DNA from 4 places in the Heyndrickxia sp. MSNUG genome. Region 2 is predicted to be linked to each of the others. Evidence: riboswitches for the same ligand, from Rfam matches in the RefSeq annotation. Region 2 holds a riboswitch; each other region holds the start of a gene.
What was found. A riboswitch is a leader RNA that binds a small molecule or an ion and turns the genes downstream of it on or off. The one in region 2 is predicted to bind S-adenosylmethionine.
Positions count from the first base shown of each region.

Region 1 (5,782 bases), 1.9 Mb from region 2:
CCTGGCAGAGCATCATACTCAGCCAAAAACGCTACCTTTGGTCCTGGCTTCCCAGATGCTTTTTTTGCAACAAAGCCTGTCTCGTGACCTGCCACATCTCTTGTCACTTCAAACCCTGCTTCCTCCAGAATCGCCGTAAGCAGCTTCGAGGCGAAAAACTCCTGGTTACCGATTTCCGGATTAGCATGGATTCGGTGGCTTGTTTCAATATACAGCTTCTTTGAATCCTCAATACTCTTAACAATTCTTTCTCTTTGCTCTGACATTCGCTCCATCTCCCTCTACTGTTGAAATCTTGAATTACCACACCAAATCAAGCCTTACTTAATAACATCCTCCAACTCTTCAATTGGAATATCCACAACAAGTGATCCGCCGTTTGTATCCTTCTTGATCGCTTCAACGACTTCTTTTTCATGGTAAATTTCAACGATTTTCTTGAAGGTCTTGTTGTCCTTGTCTTCTGTACGTGCGGCGATGATGTTGATGTATGGCTTTACGTCTTCCTGTTTAGGGTCTTCTAGGAAGATGGCATCTTCAGTTGGAACAAATCCTGCCTGGCCGGCTACTCCGTTGTTGATGACGGATGCAGCAACGTCTTTCAGAACTCGCGGTGTTTGCTGGGCGTTGATTGGCGTGATTTTCAGGTTCTTAGGGTTCTTTTCAATGCCACTTGGGTCACCAAACAGGCTAAAGTCTTCCTTCAATTCAATTAATCCAGCTAACTCTAAAACTTTTAATGCGCGTGCCTGGTTGGTTGGATCATTTGGAATCGCAATTTCTGCACCGTCCTTGATTTCTTCGACTGATTTTACTTTTTCAGAGTAAATGCCCATTGGCGCGATTTGGGTTGTCCCGATTGGTGTTAAGTCCAATTTGTGCTCTTCTTTGAACTGGTTTAAGAAGGCGATGTGTTGGAAAGCGTTCAAATCAATGTCGCCATTTGCCAATGCCTGGTTCGGTAATGTGTAATCAGAAAACTCAACGAGTTCAATCTCGATGCCTTGTTTTTCGGCTTTTTCCTTAATGATGTCCCACATTTGGCCGTCGGAGCCTGTCACGCCGATTTTCACATGCTTCGTTTCCCCTGCAGATGATTCCTTGCTGCATGCTCCAAGAACAGCTACTAACAATACCGCAAAAATCGTTAACAATACTTTTTTCATTTCTTTCTCCTCATTTCATAGATAATTTTTATAAAATCCCTTCACCTTAGCGGCGTAGGAAAATTCTAGCTAAATGGTTTCCTAAAAACTGTGCAACCTGGACCAAGATGATCAGCAATACGACTGTAACAAGCATGACTGATGTATCAAATCGCTGATAGCCGTAGGTCATCGCCAGATCGCCGAGTCCGCCGCCGCCAACTGTTCCGGCCATCGCGGAAAAATCGATCAGCCCGACTGTGATGAATGTGATGCCAAGGATCAATGGACCAAGCGCTTCAGGAATCAATACGCCAAAGATGATCTGGCGGGGACTTGCGCCCATCGCTTTTGCCGCTTCGATTATTCCAGGGTCAATCGATACAAGATTGTTCTCAACCACCCTCGCAATCCCGAACGACGCTGCAATCGTCATCGGAAAAATCGCTGCCCATGTACCAATCGTGGTACCCACAACCAATCGGGTCAGCGGTCCAATCGCCACCAGGAAAATGATGAATGGAATCGGTCTGACGATATTGATTAAAACGTTCAGCGTCCGGAACACCCATTTGTTTTCAAGGATGTTGCCGCTCCTTGTCACGAACAGCAGCAGCCCGAGATTAATCCCGATAATCGCTGAAAAAATCAGTGTGAATATAACCATTGTTACGGTTTCCCCGGTTGCCTCGACAATCCGGGGCCAAAATGTAATCCAATCAACCTTCATGCTGTGTAACCTCCTTAACTTCAACATGCTCCTTCAGCTCTTCTAGCACTCTATCAACTTCTGAATTTTCACCCTGTAATTCAACGATCAGATTTCCAAACAGCACTCCCTGAAGCTCGCTGATATTGCCATTAAGTATATTGACATGCACATCGTATTTTTTGGCGATATCTGAAAGGATCGGTTTGTTCGTGCTTTCCCCTTTAAAAATCAACCTGTATAGCCGGCTTTGTTTTTCTGAAAGAGTTGTATGTAAACGAGCGGACAAGTTATCGTTCAATACTGAGCTGATAAAATTCTGTGTTGTACTTGTCTGCGGGGTGGTGAACAGGTCGAACACCGTCCCCTCTTCAATGACACTGCCATTTTCCATCACGGCAACGCGATCACAAATTTTCCGGATGACTTGCATTTCATGGGTAATCAGCAAAATCGTCACATTGTATTCGGCATTGACCTTCTTCAGCAGATTGAGGATTTCACCTGTTGTTTCTGGGTCGAGTGCTGATGTGGCTTCATCGCAAATCAGGATATCTGGGGAAGTCGCCAGCGCCCTCGCGATTCCAACGCGCTGCTTTTGTCCGCCTGAAAGCTGTTCTGGATAGTGGTTTGCTTTATCTGCCAGGCCGACGAACTTTAGCAGATCATTTACCTTTTGTTTGATTTCGTCCTTCGACGCGCCTGCAAGCTTTAAGGGATAAGCGACGTTGCCAAACACGGTCCTTGAATTGAACAGGTTGAAGTTTTGAAAAATCATTCCGATCTGCTGTCTTTGTTTCCGCAGTTCTTTTTGCGAAAGTGAACTGATTTCCCGCCCGTTTACAATTACTTTTCCTTCAGTTGGCCGTTCAAGCAGATTGACCAGCCGCAGCAGTGTGCTTTTACCGGCACCGCTAAAACCAATGACTCCGAAGATTTCTCCTTTGTTCACTGATAGCGAAACATCATTGACCGCTGAGATTTCGCGATCCTTTGATTTGAATTTTTTACTGACTTTTTCGAATGTAATCATCTTTACACTTCCTTTCCTCACTTTACTCATTGGATTACTCGGTTATAAAATCAAATCTCTCCTCAGCTCCTGTCTCCTTTTTGAAAACAAAAAACCCTCTTCCTATCCATGTAAAAACACAGACAAGAAGAGGGTATATATGTACCCGCTTGCTTCTCATCTGCCAGGCTGATTGTAAATCAGTCTGATGGAATTGGCACGGTGTCTGCTAAACGCAGATCCGCTGCCGAGGTTTCACAGGGCCAGTCCCTCCACCTCTCTGGATAAGAAAACGAAACTTTATATTTGGTTTTTTAATATGTTCCTCATTTTAGGGCAATAAAAAAATTGTGTCAACGATAAAATTTTCATTTTTTTCGGCAGATTGGTAAAAAGCTATATTTTTCAAGGCTTTTACCTATGATAAAAAATTTCGTTTCACTAAAAATCCTAAATGATAAAAGTGCTCATTTTCAAAGGTTGTTAATTTTGGCCGAAAAAAAACCCACGCCGACTCGCGTAGGATTTTTTGATTAACCTTGGGTTACAGCCGTGCACTCACAGTGCGAACTGGCACCTCTTTTTCACTGCTAACCGCAGGCTTTTTTGACCAGTAAGTCGCTAGGATTGGTCCGGAAATATTGTGCCATGCAGCAGCAAGGACGCTTGGAAGGGCTGCGAGCGGACCGAAATGTGCAGTCGCCAGCGCAACGCCTAACCCGGAGTTTTGCATGCCCACTTCAATCGAAATCGCTCTTCTGTTCACTTCATCTAGCCCAGCCATTTTTGCAGCAAAGTAGCCTAGCAGAAGACCGAATCCGTTGTGGAGCATTACGGCTGTAAAAATAAGGAACCCGGATGCGGCAATGGTAGCTGCATTGCCTGAAACTACCGCGCTAACAATTGTGATGATAGCTGCCACAGAAATAAGCGGTAAAACGGTTAAGCTTTTTTCAACTGCCACAGGGAAAAATTTCTTAATAGCTAAACCTAAAATAATTGGAAGAATGATGACTTGAACAATTGACTTAAACATGGCAACAGGATCAACCGGCATCCACTGGCCTGCAAGCAAAAGCAGAAGCAATGGTGTCATGATCGGTGCCAATAGTGTCGATACTGAAGTCATGGCGATCGATAATGGTACATTTCCTTTTGCAAGGTACACCATAACGTTAGAAGCTGTTCCGCCTGGTACACAGCCAAGCAAAACCAGGCCAGCAGCTAATTCAGCTGGCAAATTCATTAGTTTCGCAATGAGAAAAGCAACAGTTGGCATGATAATAAATTGGGCGCACACGCCAATCAACACTGGGATGGGTTTGGTAAAGACAATTTTAAAATCAACTGCCTTCAACGTAAGCCCCATTCCAAACATGACAACGCCAAGCAAGATGGTAATATATCCTCCCAATCCTAAAAATGGCTCTGGCACCAAAAAGGCAATAACAGATGTTAAGATCACCCATACAGCAAAATATTTTCCGGCTATGGTACTGACTGCTTCGATCACTTTCATTTCATCACACTCTTTCTTTTGGCTTTAGAATTTTATTTGGATTAAAGAGATTAAGTGGATCAAGAGCTTGTTTGATTTTTTCCATAACGAGCAGTGCGTCACCATGCTCTTTTTGCTGATACTTTTGTTTGCCGATTCCGACTCCATGCTCTCCAGTGCATGTCCCCCCACGCTCCAGGGCGTATAGGACAATTTCTTCATTTAGCTGCTCAGCACGATCAATCTCTTCTTGATCATTCATATTGATCATCAAGAGTACGTGATAGTTTCCATCTCCTACATGCCCGACGATTCCACCGGTAAGGCCAAGGGAATCAACCGCTTCTCTTGCGTGACGAATGGCACCAGACAGCTCTGAAATAGGAAGGCAGACATCCGTCACCATCATTTTTTTTCCAGGATAGCCGTGAATATAGGCATAGGCTAGATTGTGCCTGGCCTCCCATAACCGGTTCCTCGCAGCATTGTCTGTTTCAAATTCAATATCGAGGCAATGATGGTCTGCAACAATTTCTTTTGTGAACTCTACATCCTGCTTGAGGCCTGCTTCATTCCCATGAAACTCCAAAAAAAGAGTAGGGCCTTCTTTATAGTTTGTGTCACTAAAATGGTTCACCTGTTTCATTGAAGGTTTATCGACGAGTTCCACCCTGGCAATTGGAATACCTGCCTGCAGAATGGAGACTACAGCCTCAACCGCATCATCCAATGCCGGAAATGATGCTCTTGCTGCCATTACATGCTCTGGAATTCCGTAAACTTTTAACGTCAATTCGGTAAAGCAGCCCAGCGTTCCCTCCGAGCCTACGAATAGACCGTTAAGGTGGTATCCGGATGACGATTTAGCGGCCAAATTGCCAGTATGTATGATCGACCCATCAGCAAGAACCACTTCAAGATCACGTACCTGGTCACGCATAACTCCATATTTTACCGATGTCGTTCCACTGGCATTTGTGGCCGCCATTCCGCCAAGAGTGGCATCTGCTCCAGGGTCCACTGAGAAAAACAAACCATACTTTTTCAGTTCTTTGTTCAGCTGGGAACGGGTTACGCCAGGCTGGACTTTTACGAGAAAATCATTTTCACGTACCTCAAGAATTTTATTCATTAATGAAAAATCGATCGTAATCCCTTGATCGTACGGTATGACATGCCCCTCGAGGCTTGATCCTAACCCAAAAGGAACGACCGGAACTTTGTGGATGTTTGCCACTTTTACAATTTCACTAACTTGCTGTGCCGTTTCAGGAAAAACAACAATATCGGGAAGGCTAATCGCATGGTAGGATTCATCCCTGCCATGCAATTCTCTTACTGTCTGGTTTTCGGTTACCTGACTTTCAGAAAGAACCTCCCTTAATGCGTTGACCAGATCTACACTAGCTACTTCCATC
Region 1 is NZ_CP150978.1:771,551-777,332, reverse strand. It holds gene AABM38_RS03845 (M20 family metallopeptidase) at 1-275, opposite strand, end outside; gene AABM38_RS03840 (MetQ/NlpA family ABC transporter substrate-binding protein) at 321-1,166, opposite strand; gene AABM38_RS03835 (methionine ABC transporter permease) at 1,213-1,875, opposite strand; gene AABM38_RS03830 (methionine ABC transporter ATP-binding protein) at 1,865-2,887, opposite strand; SAM riboswitch class I at 3,041-3,157, opposite strand; gene AABM38_RS03825 (bile acid:sodium symporter family protein) at 3,411-4,385, opposite strand; gene AABM38_RS03820 (FAD-binding oxidoreductase) at 4,390-5,781, opposite strand.
Region 1: linked by a shared signal. The riboswitch ahead of AABM38_RS03830 (methionine ABC transporter ATP-binding protein) and the one ahead of metK (methionine adenosyltransferase) in region 2 are both predicted to bind S-adenosylmethionine.

Region 2 (5,782 bases):
CATGGGATTCAGCAATTTCACAATCTATTGTCGCACCCTTTTCAGATAAGCTAATGATGTTCCATACTACTAGCCTTGTTGCTATTAGCGTTACTGGTTACGGAACAGGTATAGGAGCTAGTCTTAGAAAGGATTTAGGTGGGCATTACACAAGACTAGTAACTGAAATTCTTCATTATGCAAATGATGGCGTAAAATTGATGATTGAAAACAGGTGGTTGGAACAACCTCCGCAAAATGTAGACAGGGAAGCATTAATAAAGAGAACTGTTTAACTTTCTCCTGATATATCAACAAAAAAAAGGCCTTTTCCATAATTGGAAATGGCCTTTAGTTGTACAGTTTATGCAGTTGGTCCGCCTTTTTCTTCAATTTCGGACGGCACGTTTGAGAACTTCTTGAAGTTGGCACGGAACTTCTGCGCAAGCTCGTTTGCTTTTGCATAATAAGCTTCCTCGTCACTCCATGTTTTTACTGGCTGAAGTACATCGTCAGGAACACCCGGGACGTGAAGAGGAATGTCCAGACCAAAAATTTCGTCCTTCACTGTTTCAACATTGTTCAATTCGCCTTCAAGAGCAGCCTGAACCATTGCACGTGTGAAGGCAAGCTTCATCCGGCTCCCTGTTCCATACTCTCCACCAGTCCATCCTGTGTTAACGAGGAATACCTTCGCGTTATGCTCATCGATTTTTTCGCCAAGCATCTCTGCATAGCGTGTCGCAGCAAGCGGCAAGAAAGGAGAACCGAAGCAGGTAGAGAATGTTGCCTGTGGTGACGTGATGCCGCGTTCAGTTCCTGCAAGCTTGGATGTATAGCCACTCAAGAAGTGGTACATGGCTTGCTCCTTCGTAAGCCTTGCAATTGGAGGCAGCACTCCAAAGGCATCGGCAGTCAAGAATACAATCGTATTCGGATGACCGGCAATACTTGGTTCAACGATATTATCAATTGCCTGGATTGGATATGCTGCGCGAGTATTCTCCGTCAGTGAGCTGTCATCATAGTCAGCTACGCGCGTTTCACTGTTAACAACAACATTTTCAAGTACAGAACCGAAGCGGATTGCGTCATAAATCTGCGGCTCTTTTTCCTTAGAAAGATTGATGCACTTTGCATAGCAGCCGCCTTCAACATTGAAAACACCGTTTGCCGACCAGCCGTGCTCATCATCACCGATCAAACGGCGGTTCGTATCAGCGGACAATGTAGTTTTTCCTGTTCCGGATAATCCAAAGAACAAGGCAACATCACCTTCACGCCCTACGTTAGCAGAGCAATGCATGGATAGGATGCCGTTTTCAGGAAGAAGATAATTCATGACAGAGAAAATAGACTTCTTCATTTCACCTGCATATTCTGTACCGCCAATCAGAACGACGCGCTTCTCGAATGAAACGATGATAAATGTTTCTGAGTTTGTCCCATCTTCCTTTGGATCAGCCTTGAAGGTAGGCGCAGAAATAACAGTAAAGCCTGCTTCATGGCTAAGCAGCTCCTCTGCATCCGGACGAATGAATAATTGATGGGCAAATAAGTTGTGCCACGCATACTCATTAATGACCTGTATTGGAAGGCGGTATTTTTTGTCTGCACCTGCGAAGCCTTTAAATACAAAGACTTCTTCTTTTTCTTTCAGGAAATTCAAAACTTTATTATAAAGTTTCGTAAAGGATTCCTCAGAAATTGGCTGGTTGACAGAGCCCCAGTCAATTTTGTCCTTAACCGATTCCTCTTCTACAATAAATTTATCCTTAGGGGAGCGGCCAGTATACTTTCCAGTAGTGGCTCTCACTGCACCTGTTGAGGTCAACAGACCTTCATTGCGATTCAAGACTTTTTCAACCAGCTGCGGAACAGATAGCTGTACCTGTATATTGCTTCCTTTTAATAAAGCTGAAAGTTCATTGGAAATTCCTACAACATTCATCCGAGAATACCTTCCTTTTTTAAAGATTGATATATTGAAAGTGTTTACATCTCGCTATTAGTATAGCACATTGCTCTAATTAATCTATACTAATGCTCGAAAAAATTCCCTCTTTTACAAAAATGTACATATATATAGAAGAAGGCCGGAGCAAGAGCCAAGTAAAACTCCACACCAGGATTTTAACACACCAACGCACTGGGGGTCAGACCCCCAGGGGATTAACGCATTAACGTGTTGGGGGTCTGACCCCGGGTGCTTTAAAGTGTGAAAGTTTCTGCATGAATCGACATTTTCTGAAGAAAAGGATTGACATGTAATTATAGGTTCGTTATGATTTTGATTTGAACGGATACTCTCTTATCCCGAGCTGGTGGAGGGACAGGCCCAATGAAACCCAGCAACCTGCAAACGAGAAATAACAGCCTTGAAAAGGTATGTTTTTTTCGGGCAAAGGTGCTAACCTGACGCAAGGGAAATGCCCTTGAACGATAAGAGCGAAAGGCGCGGATTAAAGCAAAAACCTTTCCTCATGATTTGGAGAGGTTTTTTATATTGTTTTTTTCTGTATTCTGTCTGCTTGTCTTTTAGCGATAGCAGTCGATCTGCCTTCTTTGGTGTCATTGCTCCCATGGGTAGGATTAGGAAAAGTGAACTCAGCATGAGGTTTAAACAAATTTTTCTAATAAAAACTCAGCGTTTATTTCATACTACATAGGGAATGAGTACCGTATCACACCGAGGTCTGTATTGGGACAGTCTCGATCAATTTTTTATAAATGAGGGAGGAAATCAGATGTCAACAAAACGTCGTTTGTTCACTTCTGAGTCAGTAACAGAAGGCCATCCGGATAAAATTTGTGATCAGATCTCTGACGCAATTTTGGATGCGATCCTTGCTAAGGACGCTAATGCTCGTGTTGCTGCTGAAACATCAGTTACTACTGGCCTTGTACTAGTTGCAGGGGAAATCACAACATCTACATACGTAGATATTCCAAAAATCGTTCGTGAAACGGTTAAGGAAATTGGTTATACTCGCGCGAAGTATGGTTTTGACTCTGAAACTTGCGCAGTATTGACTTCTATTGACGAGCAGTCTGCTGATATCGCAATGGGTGTTGACCAGGCTCTTGAAGCTCGTGAAGGAAACATGTCTGACGAGGAAATCGAAGCAATCGGTGCAGGAGATCAGGGCTTAATGTTCGGTTTTGCTTGCAATGAAACAAAAGAGCTTATGCCTCTTCCGATTTCATTGGCACACAAGATTTCACGCCGCCTGACTTTAGTGCGTAAGGAAGAAATCCTTCCATACCTTCGTCCGGATGGAAAAACTCAAGTAACGGTTGAATACGATGAGAACGACAAGCCTGTCCGCATCGACACAATCGTTATTTCAACTCAGCACCACCCAGAAGTTTCCCTGGAGCAAATCCAGCGCAACCTTAAAGAACATGTCATCAATCCTGTTGTACCAGCAGAATTGATCGACGAAAACACTAAATACTTCATCAACCCAACTGGCCGTTTCGTAATAGGCGGACCACAAGGTGATGCAGGCCTGACTGGCCGTAAAATCATCGTGGATACTTACGGCGGATATGCTCGCCACGGCGGCGGTGCATTCTCTGGTAAGGATCCTACAAAAGTTGACCGTTCAGCTGCATACGCTGCACGTTACGTTGCGAAAAACATCGTAGCTGCAGGTCTTGCTGAAAAAGTTGAAGTTCAGCTTGCATACGCGATTGGTGTTGCTCGTCCAGTATCTATCTCTATCGATACTTTCGGAACAGGCAAAGTAAGCGAAGATGTATTAATCGATGTTGTTAACAACAACTTTGACCTTCGTCCAGCTGGCATCATCAACATGCTTGACCTTCGCAAGCCAATCTACAAGCAGACAGCAGCTTACGGACACTTTGGCCGTACGGATGTTGATCTTCCTTGGGAGCGCACTGACAAGGCAGAAGCATTACGCACACAAGCACAAGCTTAATAAAATAGGAAAGGGAGTTGCATAAATATATGTAACTCCCTTTCCTATTTTCCGTCTTATTAAGAGGGATTGAAAAGGCAGACAGGACCAAAATACCCGCAAGAATGGAGATTCTGGTTTGCATCTAGACCAAAAGGTGTAAAATAAAGTATTCCCTTAATTTTCCCTGAGATTTTACTGCAAATTTTTTGTGTTTAATGGTAGTATTAGATGGTATGTTTTTAGAAGGTTTAACGACTCAACAATAAATTTTTTCTGAAATGGAGAAGGTGAAGTACATAATGTGTGGCTTTATCGGTTGTGTACATGAAAAGGCACAAGAATTCAGCAGCGAACAAAAGCAGCTGTTTAAAAATATGAATGATATCATTACCCACCGTGGACCGGACGATGATGGGTATTATTATGATGAGCATATCCAATTTGGCTTCCGCCGTCTGAGCATTATTGACATTGAAGCGGGACACCAGCCATTAACTTATGAAAATGAAAGATATTGGATCATTTTCAATGGCGAGATTTACAACTATCTTGAGCTTCGCGAGGAATTAATTGAAGAGGGACTTAAGTTCGAGACTCACTCTGATACTGAAGTCATCATTGCTCTCTACAGCCATTATAAAGAGCATGCTGTTGATAAGCTTCGCGGAATGTTCGGTTTTGTCATCTGGGATAAACAGGAACAAATCCTTTTTGGAGCACGCGATCACTTTGGGATTAAGCCATTCTTCTATTTTGAAGATGGAGATCGCACATATTTTGGCTCGGAAAAGAAGAGCATCCTTCTTGCATTAGAGAATGATGTCCTTGATTACAAAGCATTGCAGCATTATTTGACCTATCAGTTCGTTCCAGAACCGAATACAATGTCAGAAGGCATTTACAAGCTTGAGCCAGGCCATTATTTTACGAAGAAAATTGGTTCTCCAATGGAGATCAAGCGCTACTGGAAGGCAAGCTTTTCGCCAATCCATAAAACTGAAGATGAATTCACGAATGAAATCAGAGATGTGTTATTCGAATCAGTGAAGATGCATATGCGCAGTGATGTTCCGGTTGGTTCATTCCTTTCAGGCGGAATTGACTCTTCGATCATCGCTTCGATTGCCAAGCAGTATCACCCTGCAATCAAGACATTCTCGGTTGGATTTGAACAAAACGGATTCAGCGAAATTGATGTTGCAAAAGAAACGGCTGACAAACTAGGTGTTGAAAATATCAGCTATGTGATCAGCCCGCAGGAATACATGGATGAACTTCCAAAAATCATGTGGCATATGGATGACCCGCTAGCCGATCCGGCAGCTATACCTTTATACTTTGTTGCCCGTGAAGCAAGGAAGCATGTTACGGTTGTTCTTTCTGGTGAGGGTGCTGATGAGCTTTTCGGCGGCTATAATATTTATCGTGAACCACAGGACCTTGAAGTCTTCAATAAAATTCCTGGAGTTGGAAAATCCATGCTTAAAGGCATTGCAAAAATGATGCCTGAGGGAATGAAAGGAAAGAGCTTCATTGAACGCGGCGTGACGCCAATGGAAGAACGCTATATCGGCAACGCGAAAATGTTCACGGAAAAAGAGAAGAGCGAGCTTCTGCATGTTTACAATGGCCAGTATGATTACAGAGATATCACGAAGCCTCTTTATCGAGAGAGCAGAGGATATGATCCTGTTGATACAATGCAATATATCGATATCCATACATGGATGCGCGGCGATATTTTATTGAAGGCTGATAAAATGACAATGGCTCACTCACTTGAGCTTCGCGTTCCATTCCTTGATAAGGTTGTATTTGAAACAGCTTCTAAGATTCCAACAAGCTTAAAAACTGCTAATAATACAACTAAGTAT
Region 2 is NZ_CP150978.1:3,727,314-3,733,095, reverse strand. It holds gene AABM38_RS18755 (DUF3231 family protein) at 1-275, shown strand, start outside; gene pckA (phosphoenolpyruvate carboxykinase (ATP)) at 344-1,930, opposite strand; SAM riboswitch class I at 2,288-2,428, shown strand; gene metK (methionine adenosyltransferase) at 2,727-3,926, shown strand; partial or broken gene asnB (asparagine synthase (glutamine-hydrolyzing)) at 4,208-5,782, shown strand, end outside.

Region 3 (5,782 bases), 2.2 Mb from region 2:
TTATATGTACAGAGAAAATGGGATTTATGAACTGAATCCAGAAGAAATGTGGGCAAAGCCGGAATAACTTTTATAAGCTGAAAAACCGCTCCAGTCAATGTGAGAGCGGTTTTTCTGAGTTTGAAAATAATTAATATAGTTCAGGTCTGCGGTCTGCAAAAATAGGTATTCTGCTTCTCGCATCTATTACCTGGTCTAGGTCAATTTCAGCTGTAAGAATCTCCTGTTCCTCCCCTGCTTCAGCAATTATGTCTCCCCATGGTCCTATTACCATGGAATGGCCTGCGAATTTATTATTAGGGTCAGATCCTGAACGATTGCAGGCAATTATATAGCACTGGTTTTCAATTGCTCGGGCAATGAGCAATGCCCTCCAGTGCTCAAGACGCTGGATCGGCCATTCAGCAACGACGAACATTGCTTCAACCTCCTTAAGAGCGTGTGCGCGAACCCATTCAGGAAAGCGGATATCATAACAAATAAGCCCCGCAAATTTCCTGCTGTCTAAAGAAAAAAGACCTTTTTGCTTTCCTGCTGCAAGATATAAGTGCTCATCCATCAGCTGAAACAAATGCAATTTGCTATATTTCCCTGACAGCTCTCCACTCTTATTGAACACAAGCATTGTATTTTCAATGCCTTCCTCTGTTTTATTGGCTACAGAACCACCGACAATGTGAGCATGATAATTGGCAGCACTATCTTTTAAAAATGCTGCGGCTTCACGCGCCTCTGCATCTGCTTGACCATTAAGATTTACTAAATCATATCCCGTGGTCCAAAGCTCGGGAAGTACGATGATATCTGGATTTTCAGTGCTGGCTTTTTCTATTAGGCTGATTGCTGTTTCGTAGTTTTTTCCTGGGTTTCCGAAAGCGATGTCCATTTGCAGACAGGCTATTTTAAATTTCATCTTCATTCACCGCCATAATTTCTGAAAATTATTTCTTTACAAGTTACTATTTACGTTATATCATTTGTGACTAGAATTTCAAATTAAAATTTTCAAAATATAATAAGTTCTTTAAGCAGGTGAAATAAAATGGAGTTTCAACAATCAGATTTATTGAAAAGCCTGCCCAAGCAATTCTTTGCATCTCTCGTCCAAAAAGTAGGGAGATACACAGAGCAGGGGGCAGATGTAATTAACCTTGGTCAAGGTAACCCGGATCAGCCGACTCCTGGACATATTGTCGAAAAATTAAAAGAAGCGGCTGAGAATCCCCTTAACCATAAGTATTCTCCTTTCAGGGGAATGCGTTCCTTCAAGGAAGCAGCTGCAGAATTTTATCAACGGGAATACGGGGTCCATCTTGATCCTGAAGAAGAAATTGCGATTCTATTTGGCGGGAAGGCTGGCCTCGTTGAAATTCCTCAATGCTTGCTTAATCCAGGTGATACGATTCTTGTTCCTGATCCTGGATACCCTGATTACTGGTCAGGTGTTGAACTGGCGAGAGCCAAAATGGTGACAATGCCTCTGAGGGAAGAAAACGGCTTTTTACCTGATTATACGGAGATTGAAAAGGAAGTTTTATCCGAAGCAAAGTTGATGTTTCTTAACTACCCGAATAATCCAACAGGAGCCATCGCAGACGAGGATTTTTTTAATGAAACGATTAAGCTTGCGAAAGAAAATGAAATTTGTGTCGTTCACGATTTTGCCTATGGCGCGATTGGGTTTGATGGAAAACATCCGTTCAGTTTTTTACAGGCGGAAGGCGCAAAGGATGTTGGAATCGAAATTTATACCCTTTCTAAAACATATAATATGGCAGGCTGGCGTGTTGGCTTTGCTGCTGGGAACAAAAGTGTGATTGCTGCAATTAATTTGCTTCAGGACCATATGTATGTCAGCTTGTTTGGCGCGGTTCAGGAAGCAGCTGCAGAGGCATTGCTGGGTTCGCAGCAATGTGTTTCCGAATTGAATGACTTGTATGAATCAAGAAGGAATGTGCTGGTCGATGGGCTAAAAAATATTGGATGGAACATTACGGCTCCAAAAGGCTCATTTTTTGCTTGGTTAAAAGTTCCTGAGACGTTTACTTCTGTTGAATTTGCTGATTTCTTATTGGATAAAGCACATATCGCGGTGGCGCCAGGAGTAGGATTTGGTGAATATGGAGAAGGATATGTCAGGGTAGGTTTGCTTACCTCCGAGGATCGCCTCAGGGAAGCTGTCAGCAGAATTGAAAGCTTGGGAATTTTCAAAAAACATATTGACAATAATTTAGTAACCTGACATAATCCTAATTAATAAAATTACTTTATCCAATTAAACCAATTAAATAACTTAATTAAATTATTTTCTTATCAAGAGCAGGCGGAGGGACGAGCCCGATGAAGCCCGGCAACCGACCCAGCATTTTTGCTGGGCACGGTGCTAATTCTTGCAGCGGAAGCTGATAGATAAGGAGATGTTAGTTTATTCATCTAACCTCTTCTTTTCGAAGAGGTTTTTTTTCATTAGGAAATTATAAAATTTTTCAGGTGTGGATAACTCAAGTCAGATTTGCCTAATCCAGCTCCAGCGCCTAGCCCCTCGAGTCTCTTGTCTAGTTTCGCCTCCTAGAAACTCCGAAACTTCAACTCCGCCGGCAGAAGCAAAGAGCGCTTCTTTGTCGGAGCCTCCAGTTTCTGCGTTTCTGGACAGTCGGCTACACATTTCGGTTTCGGTCCGCCCAACGAAGTCAAAGAACGACTTCATTGGTCGGTCCTTCGACGGACACGATGTACTAGTGCCGACGTTGCCACAGGACGTGGCGGGTTTAGTCGGCCAGCGCTTGTCGGGGCTGACCAAGGCGCTTGCGCTTTTTGTTCCTGCCAGTTCTAGCATGACGAATTTAGTTTTAGAAGGGAATGAGCTTCATGAGTGAAATTACAGCAACTTATATTGTACATGATTCAAAGCATAACCCAGAGAAAAAGGCCGAGGGAATCGCACTTGGACTGACAGTAGGTTCATGGACAGATTTGCCAGAGCTCGATCAAAAACAGCTTAAAAAACATAAGGGAAGAGTGGTTTCAATTGAAGGAACCGGCTTTGACAGCAATTCAGAAACGGTGGCGACAATAAAAATTGCTTATCCTGCCTTGAATTTTTCACCAGATCTGCCGGCGATTTTAACAACCGTCTTTGGAAAGCTCTCGCTTGATGGCAAAGTGAAATTAGTCGATCTACAATTTGACGATGAGCTAAAAAAGGTTTTTCCTGGACCACGATTTGGTATTGAGGGCATTCGCAGTAAATTAGGCGTGTATGACCGCCCGTTATTAATGAGTATCTTCAAAGGTGTGATTGGCCGCGATCTTGATTTCCTGCTTAAGCAATTACGGGAACAGAGTCTTGGTGGAGTAGACCTTATCAAGGATGATGAAATCCTGTTCGAAAATGAACTTACCCCTTTTGAGAAGAGAATCTCGCAAGGGAAGAAGGTTTTGGAAGAAGTCTATGAAACTACCGGCCACAGAACCTTATATGCTGCCAATCTTACGGGAAGGACTTCTCAGTTAAGAGATAAAGCAAGGAAAGCGGCTGAACTTGGTGCTGATGCATTGTTATTCAATGTTTTTGCATATGGATTGGATGTCCTCCAGGAATTGAGGGAAGACGATGAGATTAACGTACCCATCATGGCACACCCGGCTGTAAGCGGGGCCCTGACTTCTGCTGAAGATTATGGATTTTCACATTCCTTGCTCCTTGGAAAATTGGTGCGCTATGCAGGGGCGGATTTCTCTTTGTTCCCGTCGCCTTATGGAAGTGTGGCACTTGAAAAGCAGCAGGCCATTTCCATCTCAGATGCATTAACCGCAGAGGATCTTTTTAAAAAGAGCTTCCCAGTGCCATCAGCTGGGATTCACCCCGGTATGGTACCACTCTTGATTAATGATTTTGGATTGGATTCAATTATCAATGCAGGGGGCGGTGTCCATGGTCACCCAGGTGGTGCCCTAGGTGGAGGCAAGGCGTTCCGGCAGGCAATTGATACTGTGCTGAATGGCAAAACACTTGAAGAAGGAGCATTGGAGCATGATGAACTCAAGATCGCTTTAGCTCTATGGGGTTCAACAGAGGCGGTGTCAAAATGATAAATCCAGTAATATTTTGTGATTTTGACGGGACGGTAACTGAAAAAGACAATATTATCTCAATCATGAATAAATTTGCACCTCCTGGCTGGGATGAGCTGAAGAATGCAGTACTGGATCGCCGTGTTTCAATCAGAGAAGGAGTCGGCAAGATGTTTTCTCTACTGCCGGTTAGCCTGAAGGATGAAATCATTCATTATGCTTTAGAAAATGCTAAGATTCGCCCTGGCTTTCAGGAATTTCTTGAGTTTGCGAAAGAGGAAAGTATCCCGGTTTATATCGTCAGCGGAGGAATTGATTTTTTTATAGAACCAATCATTGAACGCTTTGGACCGTTTGCAGGAGTTTATTGCAATGGCTCTAATTTTTCAAAAGAGACAATCAAAATAGAATGGCCAAACAGCTGCGATGAGCAATGTACCAATGATTGCGGCTGCTGCAAGCCATCAATTATGAGGAAGCTCTCTCAAAACGAAACATATAAAATTGTTATAGGCGACTCTGTAACCGACCTTGAAGCTGCAAAGCAGGCAGACTTTGTATTCGCTAGAGATTATTTAAAAGCCAAGTGTGAAGAATGGGAAATTCCCCATATACCATTTGAAACTTTTTATGATTGTATAGAAGTTCTTAAAACTAAGACAGGGGTGAGAGGATGAGCATTTTAGAAACAAAATGGGAAGAACTTGCTGATGTGAAGGCAGAACTTGCTGAACGGGACTGGTTTATGGGAACTAGCGGCAACCTAGCGATCAAGGTAAGCAGCGACCCTATACAGTTTCTGGTTACAGCGAGCGGAAAGGATAAACGGAAACGTACTGAGGAAGACTTTTTGCTTGTCGATCAATACGGTAGGGCAGTTGAAGAAACGCATTTGAAACCATCAGCCGAGACACTTCTGCACGTTGAAGTATATAGAAAGACCAACGCGGGCTGCAGCCTCCATGTCCATACGATTGACAATAATGTCATCTCCGAAGTCTATGGTGACAGGGGGGAAGTCCAATTTCAGGGCCAGGAATTAATTAAAGCATTTGATAAATGGGAGGAAGATGCCGTCCTCAAAATTCCGATCATTCCGAATTATGCACACATTCCTTCTCTGGCAAAAGCGTTTTCTGAGCATGTAAAAGGGGATACAGGAGCAGTCCTGATCAGAAATCATGGCATCACAGTCTGGGGCCGGAATGCCTTTGAGGCTAAGAAAATATTAGAGGCAACAGAATTTTTATTCCGATATCAATTAAGGCTCCTTGAGCATAAACCATTTCAGTTATTTAAAGTAGTTTAAAAGATATTACTAAAATAAGGATAATAAGGGAGAGATTTTAAATGGCATTTATCGTTAAGCAAAATTCTAAGGAAAGAATTGTCAATCATGAAGAAGTAGCTGCGTTTTTAAAGGGCCAGGAAGTTATCTATGAAAATTGGGATATTGAAAAGCTGCCGGCGAACCTGCAGGAAAAATTCCTGTTATCAGATGAAGAAAAGCAGCAAATACTGGATGCTTTTAAGACTGAAATCGAGGATATCTCAAACCGCAGGGGTTATCAAGCTCAAGATGTCATTTCCTTATCAAGCACTACTCCGAATCTAGACCAGCTTCTTGCGAATTTCAAGCAGGAGCACCACCATACAGATGATGAAGTACGATTTATTGTAAGCGGCCATGGAGTGTTTGTGATCCAGG
Region 3 is NZ_CP150978.1:1,549,422-1,555,203, forward strand. It holds gene AABM38_RS07555 (metalloregulator ArsR/SmtB family transcription factor) at 1-67, shown strand, start outside; gene AABM38_RS07560 (carbon-nitrogen family hydrolase) at 131-913, opposite strand; gene AABM38_RS07565 (pyridoxal phosphate-dependent aminotransferase) at 1,043-2,242, shown strand; SAM riboswitch class I at 2,308-2,416, shown strand; gene mtnW (2,3-diketo-5-methylthiopentyl-1-phosphate enolase) at 2,869-4,092, shown strand; gene AABM38_RS07575 (2-hydroxy-3-keto-5-methylthiopentenyl-1-phosphate phosphatase) at 4,089-4,751, shown strand; gene AABM38_RS07580 (methylthioribulose 1-phosphate dehydratase) at 4,748-5,383, shown strand; gene AABM38_RS07585 (1,2-dihydroxy-3-keto-5-methylthiopentene dioxygenase) at 5,425-5,782, shown strand, end outside.
Region 3: linked by a shared signal. The riboswitch ahead of mtnW (2,3-diketo-5-methylthiopentyl-1-phosphate enolase) and the one ahead of metK (methionine adenosyltransferase) in region 2 are both predicted to bind S-adenosylmethionine.

Region 4 (5,782 bases), 1.7 Mb from region 2:
TTAGACGAGACGGTAAATTGGATGAAAGATAAAGGGATTAATAGAATTAAATTACATGCTTATTCATGGAATGATCATGCGAAAAAATTATACGCCAGAAATGGCTTTAAGGAATATGCAGTATCCTATGAAACATTTATTTAGAAAGTCAATTGACCTTTGATTTGTTATCGTAACGCAAAAACGTGTCACAAAATAGGGTATTATTTTCTCTTTGTATTGCCAAGAAGTAATACCCTAGTCATTTTCCTTCTTAATGCACCAATGATGCTCTCAAATTACTCATGCCATTTTCCAAATATCCTTTTAAACAAGTTAGCATATACACCCAACCTTCTTTTTGCTGGATCATTTTATTTACTATTTCAGGGTCATCTGCTCTCAAACCAGATTCGCTCACCTCAACAACGGTACTCGTATCGTCCATCTCTTTCAGTGTGATTGTAACAATTGTTTCTTGATTTTCTGCTCCCCATGAAAACACGATTTTCTTATTTTCTTCGACCTCCAGCACATGGACGGAACCTTCTGCATTGTATTCATCATACCTCCAGATTATCGTCTTTCCTGGTTCCATTCTTCCTGTTCCGGATGAAAACCAGAAATTAGCCATCTTTTCAGGGTTTACAAATGCTTCATATACCTCATGAGCAGGCTTTGAAATTTTCATTTTTGTAGTAATTTGAGTATCCATAATTATTTTCACTCCTTCTAAATATTTAACATTTTTTTCATTTTACCATTAATATAAGCTTGGAACCTACCATTGCAATAAGATGATCATCGCATGCCTTTTTGAAAACCTATTAAAAGAGTGGCATGGGCAGAGGACTTTATTAAGTCAAAAATTCAGAAGAATAACAAAAGATTCTGGAACTGTAAATGTGAGACTGTTATAATCGAATTTATATTTTAAAAAATTAGAATTCTCAAAGAACAGCAACATGACGCAAATTCACAGTAAAGGGGAATGTCCATGAATCTCTACGGATCAGAAAAAATTAGAAAAATGACTTCCAGCATCTTTCAGGAGGTGGTAGACCGAAAGCAGGCTGCTGTTTTGAAAGGGAAAGATGTGATCGATCTTAGCATCGGGAGCCCGGATTTCCCGCCACCATCATTTGTAGTTGATACCCTGGTTGAATATTCGAAGGATCCTGAAAGATACGGGTATACATTGAAAGGGATCAGTGAATTCAATGAGGCAGTTAAGTATTTTTATCAGCAGCGTTATGGTGTTGAACTGGATGATGAAAATGAAGTCCTGCAGCTTATGGGTTCTCAGGATGGACTCGCTCATCTTGCCACAGCGATCATTGATCCAGGTGATTATGTACTTGTGCCGGATCCCGGGTACCCAATCTATGAAGCTAGTGTAACGATTGCTGGCGGGCTCATCCATCCAATGCCACTGCTTGCAGAGAATAAATTTCTCCCTAAACTTAATGAAATTCCAGAAAACGTTTTACATAAGACGAAAATGATGGTTTTAAGCTACCCGGGAAATCCTGTTACTGCGCTTGCTGACCATAGCTTTTTCGAAGAGGTTATCCAGTTTGCCAAGCTGCATAATATCCTGGTTGTGCATGATTTTGCATATTCTGAGCTTATCTATGATGGAAACCCGCAAATCAGTTTCATGTCAGTGCCTGGTGCTAAGGAAGTGGGAGTAGAGTTCAATTCGCTTTCGAAAACGTTTAATATGGCAGGCTGCCGAATTGGTTATGTGGTAGGCAATCGACAAGTCATTGACATTCTGGCTTCTTTTAAATCACATATCGACTATGGGATCTTTTATCCGATTCAGATGGCAGCAGTTGCTGCCTTGACTTCTGATTATTCGTTTCTGCAGGACCAGGTAAGGCAATATGAAAGTCGCAGGGATGCTTTAGTTTTAGGATTAAGAAATAGCGGGTGGCAGGTCGCTAATTCCCCAGCAACGATGTTTGTCTGGGCAAAAATTCCTGCCGGATGGAAATCCCGTGATTTTGCCTTCGAGTTGATTGAACAGGAAGGAATTGCAGTCGTCCCGGGTGACGCTTTCGGCAATCAAGGGGAGGGCTATGTTCGTATCGCGATGGTACAGCCGCCAGAAAGACTTACAGAAGCAGCCGAGCGTGTGAACCGGTTTATGCTTGAGCATTCCTTATAGTATTGTAAAATATTTCGGTATACGAATTGACTTTTATATAAATTTAGAATATTATCACTTTATTGAACTAAAATTTAATACATATTGTCTTCTTATCAAGAGAGGTGGAGGGAAAGGCCCTGCGAAACCTCGGCAACAGGTTCACATGAACACTGTGCCAATTCCTGCGAACTTTTTGTTCGAAAGATAAGGAGAGAGTTTGCGAAAGCTCTCTTCTTTGTGAAGGGAGCTTTTGTTTTTTGGGGGCTTTGTTAAGTCTCTATCTTATTAATACAATACCTACTTAATGGGTTGGTAAAGTAAGGATTATGTGAGCAGAGGAGAGATCAGGGATGAAATATGGATTTTGGCTGCCGATTTTTGGCGGATGGTTAAGGAATGTTGAGGATGAAAAGATGCCACCAACTTTTGAATATGCCAAGACAGTGATTCAATCAGCAGAGCAATGGGGTTATTCTACAACACTAATCGCTGAGCTCTACTTAAATGATATTAAAGGTCCTGAGCATGATTCACTTGAAGCTTGGACAACGGCTGCCGCACTTGCTTCTGTTACGGAAAAAATAGAAATAATGGCTGCCGTCCGTCCTGGTTTTCACAATCCGGCTATCACTGCAAAGATGGCCGCGAATATTGATCAGATCAGCAAAGGACGTTTCACTCTGAATGTCGTTTCTGCCTGGTGGGAAGAAGAGGCACGCCAATATGGAGGCATTTTCACCGAGCATGATGAGAGATATGAAAGGACCACTGAATTCATCGATGTTCTAAAGGGACTTTGGAGCGAAGAAAGTTTTTCGTACGAGGGAAAATATTATCAACTGAAAGATACAAAGCTTTTCCCGAAACCGGTTCAGCGCCCAAATCCAATTTTGTACGCTGGCGGTGAAAGTGAGAAGGGGAAACAGACGATTGTTGAGAAATGCGATGCTTATGTGATGCATGGAGGAACGGTTGAAGAAATTCAGCGGAAAATCACCGATATGAAAATCCGCCGAGATGCAACCGGGAATGCAGAACTGTCAGAGTTCGGAATGGCAGCGTATGTCATTTGCCGTGATACTGAGGAAGAAGCCCGCGCTGAATTAGAGCGAATCACGAATGTGAAGGAATCCAGCGCCTATGCTGGATTTAAGGATTTTACGAGCAAATCCCAGCTCGAACAGCAGATCCAGCTTCAGGATTATTCCGTTTCCAATCGTGGTTTGAGGCCGAATCTGGTGGGCACGCCAGAGCAGATTGCAGAACGCATTTTACAGTATGAGGAGGCAGGACTTGGATTGCTTCTCCTGCAATTCTCACCTCAGTTAGAGGAAATGAATCGTTTCGCGAAAGATGTCATGCCTCTTGTCGAGGAGAAAAGAGAACGTTTGACAGTTTGATGAAATCTAGATTTCCTTTTTTTACTGAATGTAAAACAATTTCGTTTTTTGGTTAAACTGCTCTTTTTAGAGAGGCTATCGAGTGGGAAAAAATGGCTCGAAGCTTAGTAAGAACGGAAACAATGGTTAAAGGATCTTTTCTGCCTTATATTTGAGATGGATTCTACTAAATAAAACGAGTGAATTTTTCACTCTTAATCTTTAAAATGATAGAGAGTAAAAAGGAGAGAAAGAATTTGAGCAAAGTTTATGTCATACATGAAAATAGCGAATGGACGATCCATTTAACGAAGAGGTTGGAGGAACTGGGTGTGCCATTTGAGGAATGGCATCTTGATGAGGGCTTGCTGGATTTATCAACTGAGCCGCCCGAGGGGATTTTTTATAGCAGAATGAGCGCGTCCTCCCATACAAGAGGCCATCGCTATGCACCTGAATATGCTTCGCAGGTTTTAGCCTGGCTGGAAGCCCACGGACGGAAGGTGCATAACGGAACACGGGCTCTTGATTTAGAGGTAAGCAAGGTCAAGCAGTATTTGGAGCTGAATAAACATGGGGTCAGGACGCCAAAGACGGTTGCGGCTGTTGGCAAAAATCAGATTCTCGAGGCAGCTGTCGCTTTTCAAGGAAGACCGTTCATTACCAAGCATAATCGCGCGGGGAAGGGCCTCGGTGTCCAGCTGTTCCAATCTGTAGAAGCGTTGAGGACATATGTTGAGGGACCTGCTTTTGAAGAACCGGTTGATGGTGTTACACTCATCCAGGAATATATTTATTCACCCGAAAGCTATATCACTAGATGTGAGTTCGTTGGCGGCGAGTTTGTATATGCGGTAAGAGTGGATACATCAGAAGGGTTTGAATTATGCCCGGCGGACGCTTGTCAAATCGGTGACGTATTCTGTCCGGTGGGAGAGGAAGCAGAAGAGAAGCCGAAGTTCCAGATAACCGAAGGATTCAATGACCCGATCATTGAAAAATATAAAAGGGTACTTGAAGCAAATAATATCAGCGTGGCTGGAATCGAATTTATCCGAAATGAACAAGGAGACATTTTCACTTACGATATCAATACTAATACGAACTATAATGCAGATGCAGAAGCTATAGCAGGCAAATACGGGATGCTGGAGCTGGCGAAATTTTTAGGAGAAGAGTTACTGCAGAATGAAAAGAAGGTTAGAGTAATGTTATTAGCGTGAAATTCTTAATTTATCAGTGTTTTATACTATTTAACATGCTCTGAGGATCGTTTGAAAAGTACTAAAAACATTGCCCTGGTATTGGACCGCGGTATTTTGTTTAGGATATTATCCCGTAGTTTGTTGCTTTTTTCATACTATTTAATCCTTGATACAATTCGTTATATATTTTTAACTAGTTAGGTTTTTTAAAATTGAAACCTAACTAGTTAAAAACAGGGTATTATTCCTCTAATTGATCACAAATAACAGCTAATCGTCTAATTTCTTTACACATATTTTGATTCAGAGGATAAGCTGCTTCTAAATAATCCAAAATTTTAAGAGCAGATTCCGAAACTCGCTGATATCCTTGTAACATTTCTCCCACCATTCCTGCGAATCCTGGAAACCTTTTCTCCAGGCGTCTCTCATTACCAAAAATATCTGGGTAATACTCTACTTCCTTTTCAATTAGATGGAGCACGGATAGAACATTATCTAATGCGTGGTTTTGGATAAACTTCATAGCGGATAGCTTTTCACCTCTAGCATACCTGCAAAGTCCCACATATAAATTAGTCAGGGCTTCGTTTATAGCAAAGCTTAGTGACTCTTGGCGTACCGATGGGGCTTCTCTTAAAGGAGATACAATTTCTAGATTATTAAAGGAAGGATCTTTCCATACAATACGTCCAGGAGAAAAAAGAATTTCTCCCATTTCCTCTTCTTCGAATACCGCAAATTCACCATATATTCCATCATCAAATAAAATCTTATAACCATCTTTTGTATTTTTAAATGAATAAGCCAAAGGGTGAACAGATTCAAGCCAATCTAATTGGTCAATAAATCTTGTTTTCAAAGTGGGCTTTACGATAACAAAAAAGTCTAAATCAGAATATTCATCTAAACGGCCAATCTCATTTCCAACTGAACCAAGTCCTAGTAAAAGTAATGCATCATCAGTTTTTTCTAAACTTGTACCAATCTGGTTGAGTCTTTCTAATAAAAGGTTTTTTTTCACTTTTGCATCCCTCTTTCACTTAACCCGTTTTACGAAAGGT
Region 4 is NZ_CP150978.1:2,060,304-2,066,085, forward strand. It holds gene AABM38_RS10280 (GNAT family N-acetyltransferase) at 1-144, shown strand, start outside; gene AABM38_RS10285 (SRPBCC family protein) at 254-694, opposite strand; gene AABM38_RS10290 (LL-diaminopimelate aminotransferase) at 977-2,152, shown strand; SAM riboswitch class I at 2,242-2,345, shown strand; gene AABM38_RS10295 (LLM class flavin-dependent oxidoreductase) at 2,485-3,534, shown strand; gene AABM38_RS10300 (ATP-grasp domain-containing protein) at 3,771-4,736, shown strand; gene AABM38_RS10305 (hypothetical protein) at 4,960-5,742, opposite strand.
Region 4: linked by a shared signal. The riboswitch ahead of AABM38_RS10295 (LLM class flavin-dependent oxidoreductase) and the one ahead of metK (methionine adenosyltransferase) in region 2 are both predicted to bind S-adenosylmethionine.